2 regions of the Vibrio cyclitrophicus genome follow, and region 1 is predicted to be linked to the other one. Evidence: predicted binding sites of a transcription regulator. Region 1 holds the regulator's gene; the other holds the start of a gene.

The links. Region 1 encodes CRP, which controls carbon source genes, mostly activating them, when cyclic AMP is high. Its sites were predicted from a motif close to TGTGANNNNNNTCACA; they were not measured.
Region 2: the regulator CRP is predicted to act here: its motif matches at 5,331-5,346, upstream of ectA (diaminobutyrate acetyltransferase).

Annotation. Positions count from the first base shown of each region.
Region 1 is NZ_AP025480.1:298,322-305,917, reverse strand. Features, by position in the region: gene OCW38_RS01355 (ABC transporter ATP-binding protein) at 1-1,132, shown strand, start outside; gene OCW38_RS01350 (TIGR02444 family protein) at 1,129-1,599, shown strand; gene OCW38_RS01345 (hydrolase) at 1,871-2,878, shown strand; gene OCW38_RS01340 (YheU family protein) at 2,977-3,189, shown strand; gene OCW38_RS01335 (phosphoribulokinase) at 3,267-4,136, shown strand; gene crp (cAMP-activated global transcriptional regulator CRP) at 4,376-5,008, shown strand; gene OCW38_RS01325 (DUF1338 domain-containing protein) at 5,186-5,977, opposite strand; gene astD (succinylglutamate-semialdehyde dehydrogenase) at 6,189-7,596, opposite strand, start outside.
Region 2 is NZ_AP025481.1:1,468,288-1,475,883, forward strand. Features, by position in the region: gene OCW38_RS21285 (sigma-54 interaction domain-containing protein) at 1-1,263, shown strand, start outside; gene OCW38_RS21290 (aspartate kinase) at 1,497-2,921, opposite strand; gene OCW38_RS21295 (ectoine synthase) at 3,000-3,386, opposite strand; gene ectB (diaminobutyrate--2-oxoglutarate transaminase) at 3,400-4,665, opposite strand; gene ectA (diaminobutyrate acetyltransferase) at 4,701-5,234, opposite strand; gene OCW38_RS21310 (DUF5062 family protein) at 5,701-5,961, opposite strand; gene OCW38_RS21315 (hypothetical protein) at 6,402-6,617, shown strand; gene OCW38_RS21320 (Qnr family pentapeptide repeat protein) at 6,903-7,559, opposite strand.

The sequences.
Region 1 (7,596 bases):
CCGTTTCCGCTACAAAGCCTCAAAAGCTCGCCAAGCGCAAAGCCGTATCAAAGCATTAGAGAAAATGGAACAAGTGCTGCCCGCTCAATTTGATAACCCATTCAGCTTTGAGTTTAGAGAACCAGACGCGCTACCAAATCCAATCATGATGATGGATGAAGTCTCTGCGGGTTACGATGACAACCTGATTCTAGAGAAGATTCGCTTGAACCTAGTACCGGGCAGTCGTATTGGTCTACTTGGCCGAAATGGCGCTGGTAAGTCAACGCTGATTAAACTCCTTTCTGGCGAACTGAAACAGCAAGGTGGTGAACTGAGCTATTCACAAGGCGTTAAGATGGGTTACTTTGCACAGCACCAATTAGAGACGCTGCACCCAGAAGAAACACCGCTGCAACACATGATGCAGATTGCCCCTAAACACACAGAGCAACAACTGCGTGATTACCTAGGTAGCTTCGGTTTCCAAGGTGAAAAAGCGCTCGATAAAGTAGCCCCCTTCTCAGGCGGTGAAAAAGCGCGTTTAGTTCTGGCGCTACTAGTATGGCAAAAACCGAATCTTTTGCTGCTCGATGAACCAACCAACCACTTGGATCTCGACATGCGTCAGGCGCTGACGTTTGCATTGCAGACGTTTGAAGGCGCAATGGTTATCGTATCGCATGACCGTTACCTACTCCGTGCGACTACCGATGATTTGTATTTGGTACACGACCGTCAAGTTGCACCGTTTGATGGTGACCTAAGCGATTACTACAAGTGGCTAACCGAACAGCAGAAAGTTGAACGCAAAGAAGCACAAGCATTGGCACCAGCAAAAGACGGCGCCAACAGTGCGGCAGCAAAAAAAGATCAGAAACGTAAAGAAGCAGAGTTCCGTAAACTAACGGCACCAATTCGTAAAAAGCTGAGTCAATTTGAAAAGCAGATGGATAAATTAACGTTGGCTCTTGAAGAAGCCGAGCAAGAATTATCCGACACTTCACTGTATGAAGCTGAAAATAAGGCTAAACTGAATAAAGTACTCGCTCTCCAAGCGAGCAGTAAGTCACAGCTAGAAGAAGTTGAAATGGATTGGATGTCCACTCAAGAAGAGCTTGAGCAGATGGAACAGGATATGGATAGCTTATGAGCCCAGAGCACGCCCCAATATCACTAACACTGGAACGACTATGGCAATTTAGCCTTCAGTATTACAGTGTGCGTGGTGTAAAGGATGCGTGCCTAGCTTTACAAAACCAGTTTCACGGCAACGTCAATCTACTGCTGCTGCTCAAATGGCTTGATGAGCAGCAATTGTCTTTTGCCGAAGAAGAGTGGCACAAAGTTCAACAGTGCTTGAGCCGCTCTGAAACCCTGCTTCATAGTTATCGAGAGCTACGTAAGCATCTCAAAGCACACGTTGTTGATTCACTCTACCGTGAAGCCTTACAGTTCGAATTACAACTAGAGAAACAACAACAATCTGATCTCGTCGACTACATAAACTCTCTTCAGCTTTTCGCAAACCAACAAGCGCCTCTCGCTTTTCAATACTGTCGATTATTAGGGGCAGAAAACCTCTATGTTGCTTTTTCTGAACCAGCCCCTCAGCCCTAAGGCATTCCCTTTTCCTTTTGTTAGATCAAGATCCAAGCTTATTGGGGACTATCGTTCTTCGTGTTCACGCGATGGTGGCTCGGATTATTAGCAATATATAGAGCTTAACCTCGATAGTATTCAACCAGTTACCTACAACCTGTTTTGTAACCTGTATGAGTGAAACTCTTGCGCTTATGCCGAGAATCAACCAAGCTCAAATAAAAACATGGGCGTTTCACTAAAAGCTCAACACTTTATCAAAGCCCATAAAAGAAGCATGGACTGTTTTATGACAATATTTACCGCAGCGGCTGGTCTCTCTAATCCGCACTTACAAACCTTAGTGCCACGGTTTATTAGAAAGCAGGCGTTATTTGATCCTCAATGGCAAACCTTAGAAACTCCCGACGGTGATTTCCTCGACCTTGCATGGAGCGAGGACCCGAAGGGAGATAGCCCCAATAGTGATAATAAAAGCAGAGGAGATGCGAATAATAAGCCCATTTTCGTTCTATTCCACGGTTTGGAAGGCAGCTTTGAAAGCCCTTACGCCAATGGACTGATGAATGCGTTTGCTAAAGATGGTTGGTTATCCGTGATGATGCACTTTAGAGGATGCAGCGGAAAACCGAATCGCTTGGCTCGCGCGTACCATTCAGGAGAAGTAGAAGATGCTCGTTTCTTTCTACGACACTTACACGCGCAATTTCCCAATAACCCAAAGGTTGCGGTTGGTATATCTCTAGGCGGAAACATGCTGGCGAACTACTTGGCTGAGTATGCGGACGACCCATTACTGTCGGCGGCAACGATAGTTTCTGCTCCTTTTGATTTAGCTTGCTGCTCCAGTCGTATTGAAAGAGGCTTCTCTAGGCTCTATAAAAAATACCTGCTCAACTCACTCAAATCGAATGCCTTGAAAAAGGTTAAGCTGTTACAAGAAAAAATAGGTATCTCCGCTGAAACCATCAAAAAAATAGACAAACTGTATGAGTTTGATGAAAGGATCACTGCGCCTCTGCATGGATTTAAGAATGCTCAAGACTACTATGCTCAATGTTCAGCGCTTCCAAAACTGAATAAGATTAAGCTACCGACTCAGATCATTCATGCTAAAGACGATCCTTTCATGACTGATGATGTTATTCCAAAATTCGTACTACCAGACAATATTGATTATCGCTTGTTTCAGAAAGGTGGCCATGTGGGGTTCATTACCGGTAGCACGCTCAAGCCCAGGTTTTGGCTAGAAGAAGCATTGCCAGCCTACTATGAAAGTATCCAAGATTCGGCATAATGACCGAGCCTTTTTAAGGACTGAGTGGTAGACGTCACTAGACGCAGTAATCAACACATCAATAAACCTATTTATGAATATAAAAGAGAGAAGTATTTATGATCATCCCATGGCAAGACATTGCACCAGAAACACTGGAAAACCTCATCAAAGAGTTCGTGCTGCGTGAAGGTACAGACTACGGTGATGTAGAGGTTTCATTGCAAAACAAGATTGACCAAGTGAAACATCAATTAGCCTCAGGAGAAGTCAGTATCGTATTTTCTGAGCTGCATGAAACCGTTGATATTCAAGTCACAAAACGCTTCTAGGCTGCGCTCATAAAGGAGCCGTGTTATAGTGGTAAACGATTGCTAACAAGTAAGTTACTCAAAAGACAAGGGTTGTCATGTCCGCTAAACATCCAATTATTGCGGTGACGGGTTCATCAGGAGCCGGCACCACCACCACCTCAGAAGCCTTCCGTAAAATGTTCAATATGATGGACGTGAAGGCCGCTTGGGTTGAAGGGGATAGTTTCCATCGCTTCACTCGACCAGAGATGGATGTCGAGATCCGTAAAGCGCGCGAGCAAGGTAAGCACATCAGCTACTTTGGTCCACAAGCCAACGACTTTGGTGCGCTAGAAGAGTTCTTCCGTAAATACGGTAACGAAGGTACAGGCAAGGTACGTAGCTACCTGCACACGTTCGATGAAGCCGTTCCTTACAATCAAATGCCAGGCACCTTTACGCCATGGCAAGAGATCCCAGAAAATTCAGATGTGATGTTTTACGAAGGCCTGCACGGCGGTGTGGTTGATGGCGATATCAATGTTTCTCAACACGTCGACTTGCTGATCGGCATGGTACCTATCGTCAACTTAGAATGGATCCAGAAATTCGTTCGCGACACACGCGATCGTGGTCATTCTCGTGAAGCAGTAATGGACTCGATTGTTCGCTCGATGGATGATTACCTTAACTACATTACTCCTCAGTTTTCGCGTACTCACATCAACTTTCAGCGTGTTCCAACGGTAGACACATCAAACCCTCTCAACGCTAAAGGGATCCCAAGTTTAGACGAAAGCTTCGTTGTTATACGTTTGCGCGGCATCAAAAACGTCGATTTCCCTTACCTTTTAGCTATGATTGATGGCTCATTTATGTCTCGCCACAACACGCTTGTGGTACCAGGAGGGAAGATGAGTTTTGCTATGGAGCTCATTGTAAGGCCGATCCTACAACAACTCATCGAAACCGGAAAAATTGGTTAACAGAGCACCATTCTGGTTGATTACTTTTCATACCGTGATCATGTGCACAATTTTGCGTAAAAAATCGTAGCTTGGTCACGATTAAAATCAAGAAATAGTACCTGAAAAAGGATACTATTCTTAAACGAAACACAAGATAGCTTGCAGCGCTCAACGAGTGCTCTTATCCTACAAGTCAATCCAGGCTTAGCTAAAATACGGAAAGCGGCAAGCATACCCTGCAGAGGAAGTGAGATATTATGGTTCTAGGTAAACCTCAAACCGATCCAACATTAGAGTGGTTCCTTTCACACTGTCATATTCATAAGTACCCATCAAAAAGTACTTTGATTCATGCTGGTGAAAAGGCAGAAACCTTGTACTACATTGTTAAAGGTTCTGTGGCAGTTCTTATCAAAGACGAAGAAGGTAAGGAAATGATTCTTTCTTACCTAAACCAAGGCGACTTCATCGGTGAGCTAGGCTTATTCGAAGAAGACCAAGAGCGTACAGCTTGGGTTCGTGCAAAATCTCCTTGTGAAGTAGCTGAAATTTCTTTCAAGAAATTCCGTCAACTTATCCAAGTGAACCCAGACATCCTAATGCGTCTATCAGCGCAAATGGCAAACCGTCTACAAGTAACTAGCCAAAAAGTTGGTGACTTAGCGTTCCTTGACGTAACTGGTCGTATCGCACAAACGCTACTAAACCTAGCAAAACAACCAGATGCAATGACTCACCCTGACGGCATGCAAATCAAGATCACTCGCCAAGAGATTGGCCAGATCGTTGGTTGTTCTCGTGAGACAGTTGGTCGTATCTTGAAGATGCTAGAAGAGCAGAACCTAATTTCTGCACACGGTAAAACTATCGTGGTATATGGCACTCGTTAATCTCGATTAACTGAGCCTAAAATTTGAAAGCCACCAAATGCAAATTTGGTGGCTTTTTTGTTTTCTAAAGATCTACAAAGAAAATACGAATGAAACACCTACAGCTTCGAAGCGCAAACACTCTCGAAGCGAAGCCTATCTGCATCTTTAGGGTAAAGTCCGTACTCGTATCTTTCTTTAACCGTTAGTGCTTTCGAAGATCTTGTCAGCCGATGCTGCCACAAAACCGGTATAAAGCTCACCATTAGCCATCGCATAACGCTTAGCGAACTCATAGAAGCCTCCAGGAATCATCTCATTGCCCTCAACAAATGAAACTGGGACTTTATCTGCCATTGTTGATGATTGCTCTAATAAGACCTCTGGAGAGCCTTTAACCTGGCCACCAGATGCATTGATCGTGAAGCCTGATTCGCTCAAATAATCATTCACTGCCTGCACTTCATCAAAAGCATCGAGTTGATTAACGCTCACTGTAAAGTGGTTGGCACCGTAACCATGAGCTGCGAGCCAAGACGCGTATTCACTTTCTTTTGCAAGCACTTGGAAATCTGCGAAGCTCAAGTCCCATAGACGACCACCAAATAAGAATTCATGGCCTTGAAGCTTGCTTACGTCGACTTGCTCAACCAATTTAGCAACGATCTGTTGTAAGTCACTTGAACACTCTTCGACCTTCAACTCACTAATGAACACTTTAGGTTGATTTGGATCTGGGTGCTCGTAATGCTTCGCGACTAGCTTCTTACTCTCAAACAAGTAATCGCCACACGCTTTATAACCTAGCTCAAGGAAAGGCTTAGCCAATGTTTCAATACCTAGCGGAGCAACATTGAAAGTACGCAGTGCAATGTGATCATTAATCAGAGCTTCGTCTTCTTTCAGCAAGTGATGTACTTTCTCAGCCGATGGACAAAGCCTGTGAATGTAATCGTCCCAAAGTGATTTAAAGAGTAGATCGGGCGTCATGGTGACTCCTTGTCAGAGGTTCTAGCAAGCTAGTAATTTGGATTAGAAAGGGAGAGGCTGAGACACAGAGTCAGCAGCCATCAGCCTGTGACATACTTTTCTATTATTATCTACTGCCCAATCTAGGTGTTGGGCGTGATGGAAAAAGGAAGCGATAGCACCGCTTCCTATTTCAAACTTAACGCATAAGCCTAAGACTCATTAGCCTAAATTAAAGCTCAATACCTGGGCTAAACGTTGCCGGAAGTTGAGTTTCGCCACCTTCCATTGAAGCCATAGGGTAAGCACAGTAGTCAGCCGCGTAGTAAGCACTTGGGCGTAAGTTGCCCGAAGCACCTGGACCACCAAATGGAGCATCGCCACTTGCGCCTGTTAGCTGGCGGTTACGGTTAACAATGCCCGCACGGATATGGTCAACAAAGTATTCCCATTCAGAATCATCTGTTGATACTAAGCCAGCAGATAAACCAAAGCGTGTGTCGTTAGCTAGCTCAACCGCTTGCTCTAGCGATTGATAACGGACCACTTGTAGCAATGGACCAAAGTACTCTTCATCCGGCAGTTCAGCAATGTTGGTTGCGTCGATAATACCAGGAGAAACAAACGCCGCTTGACCCGCTTTTGCTTCTACTAGACTTACACCGCCTAACGATTGCAGATTCGCTTGTGCGTCCAGAATGAACTTAGCCGCAGCTTCAGAGATCTGTGGGCCCATGAAGGGTGCTGGCTCAGCGAATGGCTGATCGACACGAATTTTCAAGGTCGCAGCAACGAGCTTATCCAGTAGTTGATCGCCCTTATCTCCTATTGGAACATACAAGCGACGTGCACATGTACAACGTTGACCCGCACTGATGAAAGCTGATTGGATGATAGTGTATACCGTTGCGTCTGCATCACCGTATTGGTCGCTGATCACCATAGGGTTGTTGCCGCCCATTTCTAGTGCCAGCATCTTGCCCGGTTGGCCCGCGAATTGACGATGCAGGATATGACCGGTATTGGCACTACCTGTGAACAGCACGCCATCAAGGCCTTTAGCATCAGCCAGTGCGATACCTGTCTCTTTGGCACCTTGTACTAGGTTAATTACGCCAGCAGGAAGGCCAGCTTCTTGCCATAGTTTCATCGCAAACTCACCCGTCCAAGGTGTCTGCTCTGACGGCTTAAATACCACGGTATTACCCGATAGCAGTGCTGGAACAATATGACCGTTAGGTAGATGACCAGGGAAGTTATAAGGACCAAATACTGCCATTACGCCTAATGGACGATGACGCAGTACAATTTGGTTGCCTGCAGCTTCACGTGAAGCTTCACCAGTACGTTCATGGTAAGCACGAATAGAGATAGCAATTTTGCCCGCCATCGCGCCCGCTTCAGTACGCGTTTCCCAAATCGGTTTCCCCGTCTCTTTTGCAATAATTTGTGCTATTTCTTCGCTGTTCTCTTTAACTTTCTCAGCAAAATTCAACACGATCGCTTCACGCTCGGCAAAGCTCAGTTTTTTCCAAACTAAGAAGGCTTCACGAGCCGCTGCTACTGCAGATTCAACCTGTGCAGGAGTTGCGCTATCACCCTGCCATACTACTTCATTATTGTATGGGCTTACTGATGCC
Region 2 (7,596 bases), on a different replicon from region 1:
AGCTTTGAAATAATTCAAAGTACTATGGATGTTCATTGGATTGACAAGCTACAACAACTGCAACCAGATACTGCTATTGTTGAAGTCTCTCGATTTACTAACGATGATTTTAAGTCCTTATCGAGTGCAACAGGATTGGACGAAATGGACTTGATTATTATCAGTACAGGTACGCCAAACAAAAATTTAGACATGATGATGAACCATGGCGCAATCTTCCATTATAGAAAGCCCGTCGACATGCAAATATTGGAAGATACCCTTGCAGACTTCAGTCAATACTTCCTCCAGAAGCAGGAAGAAGGGCGTAAAGTGTCCACCAGCGATTTAGACCAGTTCGGTATGTTAGTCGGTTCTTCTAAGCCCATGCATAAGCTGTATCGAACTTTAAGAAGAGTCGCGAAGACTGACACCAATGTTTTGATTGTCGGCGAAAGTGGGGCAGGTAAAGAATTAGTCGCACAAACGATTCACCTTGCCAGTGATCGTAAAAACCAACCTTTTATTGCGATCAACTGCGGTGCTATCAGCCCTGAGTTAGTTGATAGTGAATTATTTGGTCATGAAAAAGGCGCTTTTACAGGGGCGAATCGCACACACCAAGGGGTGTTTAGGCAAGCAGAAGGTGGCACATTGTTTCTCGACGAAATCACCGAAATGCCACTTGAACACCAGGTCAAATTACTACGAGTTTTAGAAACAGGTGAATATCGCCCTGTAGGCAGTAATGCAACGAGTATCGCTAATACTCGAGTCATTGCAGCGACAAACCGAGATCCACAAGTCGCTATTGAAGAACAGTTTTTGAGAGAGGATCTCTATTTCAGGTTGGCTCACTTCCCCATACATGTCCCTCCATTGCGTGAAAGAGGCGACGACATCGTCGGCTTAGCAAAACATTTTATTGCTCATCGCAACGCAAATGAAACCACTGCGAAGACCATTTTCACATCAGCGCTTCAAAAAATATCAGCCCATGCATGGCCAGGGAATGTCAGGGAATTAAAACACTGTATTGAAAGAGCTTTTATATTGGCAGATGAGACGATTAAAGATGAACACCTAATTTTTGATACTCCTCCTTTAGAAACAGGGACTACCGTTGAGGATATGGTTCCGGCGGGTGTTTCTCTCGAGAAGATTGAGAAAGCGGCGATTATCAATACGCTCGAAGAAAATGAAGGCAACAAAAAGGAAACAGCACAAGACTTGGGAATCAGCATCAAAACGCTTTATAACAAGCTCGATAAGTATCAAGAGTAGTAATACTCATATCTGATGTTGCTATGTGAAAGGTGAAAGGTGAAATAGCCGATAACCGAATACTTAATAAATCACCGATTAATTCAAGAAAGTACAGTATCAACACGAAAATCAAGTAACGTTTACCGCATCTGTGTGATCAAAATAGATACAGGCGATCGCTAATTTGCAGTTGATGTTTTGCTTTTCCATGAAAATTTAACAGTGGAGGGTGAGCCCTCCACTGTTAAATTTTATGCTGCATTCACCGATGTCTCGGTTCTTTTATCTTGGTCAAAGAATTCTTCATGCAACGCGCAAATCGCTTGTTGATACTTGTCATCACTCACAACAAATTGCACATTTACGTTTCTCATAGACGAATGTAATGCAATAGGCGTAACACTATGGTTCATCAAAGCCAATACACCATTAGCGAGCGTTTTATTGGTATCAATTTGAGAACCGATCGCTGAGATTATAGCGACCATTCGACCTGAAATAGATGCCTGAGGGTAACGTTTCTCAGCCTTATAAGACACCTTGTTTAAACTCTCGGTGCTACCACCTAGATAATAGGTAATAGAATTGGCGTTCATCTCTTTACCAATAAGGTTCACTCTAGCATCTGCGATAATCTCCATTAACTCATAACTAACATTGTCCGCCTTACCGACCATTCCCTGGTCAAAAACATGTAACGCATATACCTTCTGTTTTCCGGCAATGATCTCAATGTGATTCGTGTCTGGTCGGTAATCAGAAGAAATCAGTGTTCCCTCATGTTCTGGCTCGAAGGTGTTTTTGATTTGCAGTTCTATGCCACTTTCTCGTAACCCAGCAGCCGCATTAGAGTGAATAGCTTCCATACCAAGGTTAGCCAGTTGATCGGCAACATCATAATTAGTTGCCCCAATCGGTTTAACCGAACCTACACCAACGACTTTTGGGTCAGCCGAACTAAAGTGATACTCCTTATGGATGATCGCCAATGATGCCTCAGTAATAGTAGCGATACGACTAAACGTCATCTCACTGTAACCACGATCATAAGTATGCATCAAACCTTCTTTGCAATACGCATAACCAGTTACTATGGGAAGCTCCTCAGTAACATCAATGTCAGAGAAAGCCTCTCTAATCGTATCGTCCAAACTTTGAGGGGTTTTGTTGTCCCAACCAGAAAGGTCAACAAAGGTCGAATTTATACCAATGTTTTTTAATTTAAGAGCCGTGTTGTATGCACTATGTGACTCTCCAATTGAAGAAAGAAACTCTCTAATCTGTGGTAAATAATGTCTCAGTGAAAACTGTCCGTATTGGCACGTTTCAAGAATGTTAGTAATACAGTTTTTGGCTTCTGAAATACGAGACCGGATGAACTTATCTGCTCTCATACGATTCATTGGATCCGCAAAAATATGCTCATTGGTCAATAGCATGCGGCGTTCAATATAAGATAGAGCATCCTTCCACGAATCGTCACGCATCGCTATCAATTGATAGACACCAGGCTTACCTGTTTTTTTACATTCCAACAATGCATCCGTCATACCGCTGTAAGCGGACACAACAAAGATTCGGTTATAAGGATTTTGAGGGCGGAGAATAATATTGTCGAGCACAGCATCAAATGCTGTCATTGATGTACCGCCGATTTTTTCTACGGTAAATGTCATAAAAGACCTTTTGTTCTTGAAGAGATTAAAGACTAAATAATAGGGAGCGGGGTGAGATATCACCCCTGAATATATGGGTTAATCAACGAGTGGATAAACGCCGTTTTCATCGTGTACTTCAGCGCCAGTAATTGGTGGGTTAAACACACAAGCCATTGTCATTTCTTTGTTTTTATATGCGCGTAAATAATGCTCATCATTCTTATCTAGGATGTACAACGTACCGGGTTTGATTGGGTAAGTTTTACCACCAACGACTTCAATCTCCCCTTCACCACTCATACAAAACACAGACTCCAAGTGGTTTTGGTAATGGATATGTGTTTCTGTCGCTTCGTAAATTGTTGTGATATGAAAAGAAAATCCCATATTGTCATCTTTCAATAACATGCGAGTGCTTTCCCAGTTATCCGATACAATACGTCTTTCACTATTACGACATTCATCAAGTGTTCTAACAATCATTTTACTCTCCCTATTACGATGCTTTCTTGAAATGCTTGGTTGCTACCACTTCAACTGAGTCTTCGAAAATAGTTAAACCTTGCATCAATTCCGATTCTGAAATGGTTAATGGACAAAAGAACTTCAAGATTTCATCGTTTGGACCTGCGGTCTCAATTACCATGCCCTTGTCAAAACACACTTTTGCAATCTCATCAGCTGTGTTCCCATCTTTACATTCAATGCCAATCATCATTCCGCGTCCCTTGCGTTGAACAAATAGCTCAGGGAAACGCTTGAGATTGCGTTGAATGACATCATCGACCATGCTTGAGCTACGTTGAATATGATTTTCAAAATCATCATTTGACCAATACATTTCTAACGCTTTAGCAGCAGTAATGAACGCATGGTTGTTACCACGGAAGGTGCCGTTGTGTTCTCCCGGCTCCCACTTGTCTAGTTCAGGCTTTAATAAAACCACAGCCATCGGTAAGCCATAACCACTTATCGACTTAGATAGCGTAACGATATCTGGTTTTATACCTGAAGGTTCAAAGCTAAAAAACGTTCCTGTTCGACCACAACCGGCTTGAATATCATCCACAATAAATAGGATATCGTGGGCTTTACAGATTTTGCTTAACTTCTGTAGCCACTCATTTGAAGCGACATTTAACCCACCTTCACCCTGAACCGTTTCCAATAAAACGGCAGCAGGTTTATCCATACCAGCGGAATTATCGGTTAACATCGTTTCAAATAATTTTAAACCATCGATTCCAGCGTAACCTTCAAATGGCAAACGCGTAACGTTGTTGAGATTTGAGCCCGCACCTTGCCTGTGGTGTTGGTTGCCTGTAGCAGCCAATGCACCCGCCGTACAACCATGAAAACCATTGGTAAATGCAACAATACTGCTTCGACTTTTTACTTTTTTCGCCAACTTAATCGCTGCCTCAACCGCATTTGTTCCTGTCGGGCCGGTAAATTGAACTTTGTAATCTAATGCTCGAGGTTCCAAAATAAAGCGACTAAGAGCTTCTAGGAATTCAGCTTTGGCTTCTGAATGCATATCCAAGCCATGTGTAATTCCATCCATTTCAATATACTCAAGTAAAGCTTGCTTAAGTATTGGATTGTTATGACCGTAATTGAGAGATCCTGCTCCAGCAAGAAAATCGAGGTAACGATCACCTTGTTTTGTTTCAAGCCAGCAGCCTTTTGATTTAGCAAAAGTGACTGGAAAACTATTCGAGTATGAACGTACGTTAGATTCCTGCTTTTTAAAAATATCCATGATAAGGCCGTTATTTGATTCCTATAAGTTAATGATTATTTAAGGGGTATTCGATACAAATACTCAGTATCGTGCAGCCCTTTAAAATGAACATTTTCATCTAAGAAAGTGGTCACTTTTCCAGTGCTACTATTTTTTGCGTCTAGCTTTTTAAAGAGTGCCCAAGACGCTTGATTTGACTTAGTAATGGTTGTTTCAATAGCTTCTATACTCTTCAGCCACTCTCGACGAAGTAAGCTGTTCAACATCTTGTAAGCTAAAGAGTGACCTCTAAATCGAGGGGCAACTGCAACTTGCCAAATAAAGAGAACATTAGGCTCACTCGGTTTTTGATAACTCGAGATAAAGCCCGCAAGCTCACCTTTGTTCTCAACCAAAATACAAGTTTTACTAAAGTGAGTGGATTGCAAAAAATTGCAATATGACGAGTTGGTGTCTAGTGGTGGACATTCTGAAATCAGTCGATAAATGTCGTTGCCATCTGAAGCTTTGGGCTCGCGAAAACTCCATTCTTCACTCGTTTTTTCTATCACTTCTGGACACAACACCCAAGGCGCTGATGTAATCATACCGAGAAATTCCTTTGAACTCTAATTAAATTCCTTTTTATTATGAGCATTTACCCCCTACTAAGATCAACACCTTAACTTTAAAAAACAAAAATTAGTGATCTGTGTCACATTTAATAGCGGTCAGCATGAATTAAATAATACTTTGAGTTCTAATGTATTTGATCGGTGGAGATCTTAAGAAAATGTCTTTAACCGAATAAGCGTCAAAAGAAGGTTAGAGTCATTAGTAAATTATGTGCTCAGATTGCCAATCAAGCGGCATAAATCACCAACACTCTCAGTGTTGAACATTCTATCGAGTAGATAACAACGCTTCGAATGGCAGTGACTCGCTATCCACTATTAAAATATCGGCCTCAAAAACAAAAAAACCTAGCGAGAGCTCGCTAGGTTTCTTATCTAACATATCGATGAATAATGAACTCAGAGGAAACGAGTCCAGAAATATCAGCTTGGAAAAGGTTTACTTCAAGGGATCATTGTCAGGCAATGCTTTATGTATCCATAGCGCCAGACGCTTTTTAATGTTTGCCCCATCAAGCTTACTTTCTGGTAACGGCGTGATCTGATTTACTTCAACAAGAAACAAGTACACCGCTTTGACCTTTATTGGTTGAGATGAATGTGGCAAATCAAAACCTTGCAATTTAGCCATTTTAAAACCGACCTCAACTGCTTTTTTCACTAGTTTATCTTCATTAATGATCTTCGCGGTTTTCGACATATTATCTCCATCACCTTTCCGAATAAGCATTGAGTATACCAAACAGAATGGTAGACAAGATTACCGTGCTCTCAAATCGAAAAACTCTTTCTGATAAATAGAAAAATTTGATCCACTGGATAGGAGCTTACTCGAATTTATTTTACATTGAATACTGATAAGCAAATGGGCTCTTAATCATACGTTCAATAAATGAGATCCTTAGTCAAGAAACTGAAAATGGTGCAACATTTGGCTTACCATTCTAAAGAATACGAAATATTATGGTTGGTATTTAAATGATAATTCTTCATAGACAGACCAATAAACCACTGTTATTTAACTAGTTTTATACTAAGCTGACTGAGATCATATTTACAGTCACCTGTAACGAAAACTTATTTACAAAACACTCATTAAGAAAATAGAATAAACCCACTAATTTTATAATGGTGTTAAAAATGCGTTACCTTTGGGCTTCATTCTGTCACAAAAATCCAATCCTCGGACGAATTGTTCACATCACGATTATGTTAGTAGCGTTAGCTTCTCTCGTTACCCCGTTAATGTCGACTGACGCTACAACTATCTTAGTGTCGCTGTGTGTCGCTTTGGTATGTATTGTGCTTTTTGTTTTCTTCGCACTCAGCGACAAAATGCGTTCAGGTATGCATTAATCACGGCCTTAAGTGTCAGCAGTACGGACAATGAATCAAATGTAAAAACGCCCAAAGTTGTTCGCTTTGGGCGTTTTCAGTCATTGGGCTTTATTTATAGCCAATCCAGCTTACACTAATCGTAATCATAGATTGATCATTCAAGCTTATGAAAAATATCAATAACCACGTAGAATTTTCAACTGACGAATTTGACTGATCGAAGAGTTCAGACTTGTTCTCAGTTTGTCCTACATCACTTGTGATGGCTTGTTGAATATTATGGGTATTCAGAAACAGAAAAGATCAATCTGGCATCACTACGATACCCATACTTTCAAGCAGTTGCTCTTGCTGCCACGCAACAATTTTAACGCCTGTTGTATCGACTTTTCTTGGGTCTAACCCTTCTAATTCAGCATGGCATAAATTGGCACCTTGCATACTGAATTGCCCCCATACGTCTTCCGAGAACACACCACGGCTGAGATCAGACTCTTTCAATGACGCGCCACCAAGGTAAGTACCTATCCAACGGTTCTCAAATAACTCACACTTCTCTAAACAAGCTTGTTCAAAATTCGCGTATGACAGGTTACAACCTGTAATATAAGCAGAACAAAAATACATTCGGTTGCTGACTTGGTTAGCAAAATTAGTGCGAGTGAAGTTCGCCCCTTTCAAATCGCAATCACGTAGCTCAATACCATAGCAATTCGCGTTACTAAAATTCGCCATCGCCAACTGGCAATTCTGGAAGCTTGCATCTCGTAAGTCGGCAATATCAAAGTGGCATCCCTCAATATCGCCTTGCTCAATAAATTTACAGTTAATGAACGTTGCATCACGTAAGTTCGAACGCCTGAAATCACAACGGATAAACGTGCAGGCTGTAAATGTAAGCTCTGATAAATCTTGCTGAGCAAAACTGTGCTGATGATAAGTGCTGTTATTGGTGTCCATTTAGCCCCCTAAAGAAATTAAGCTAAGACTACCATTG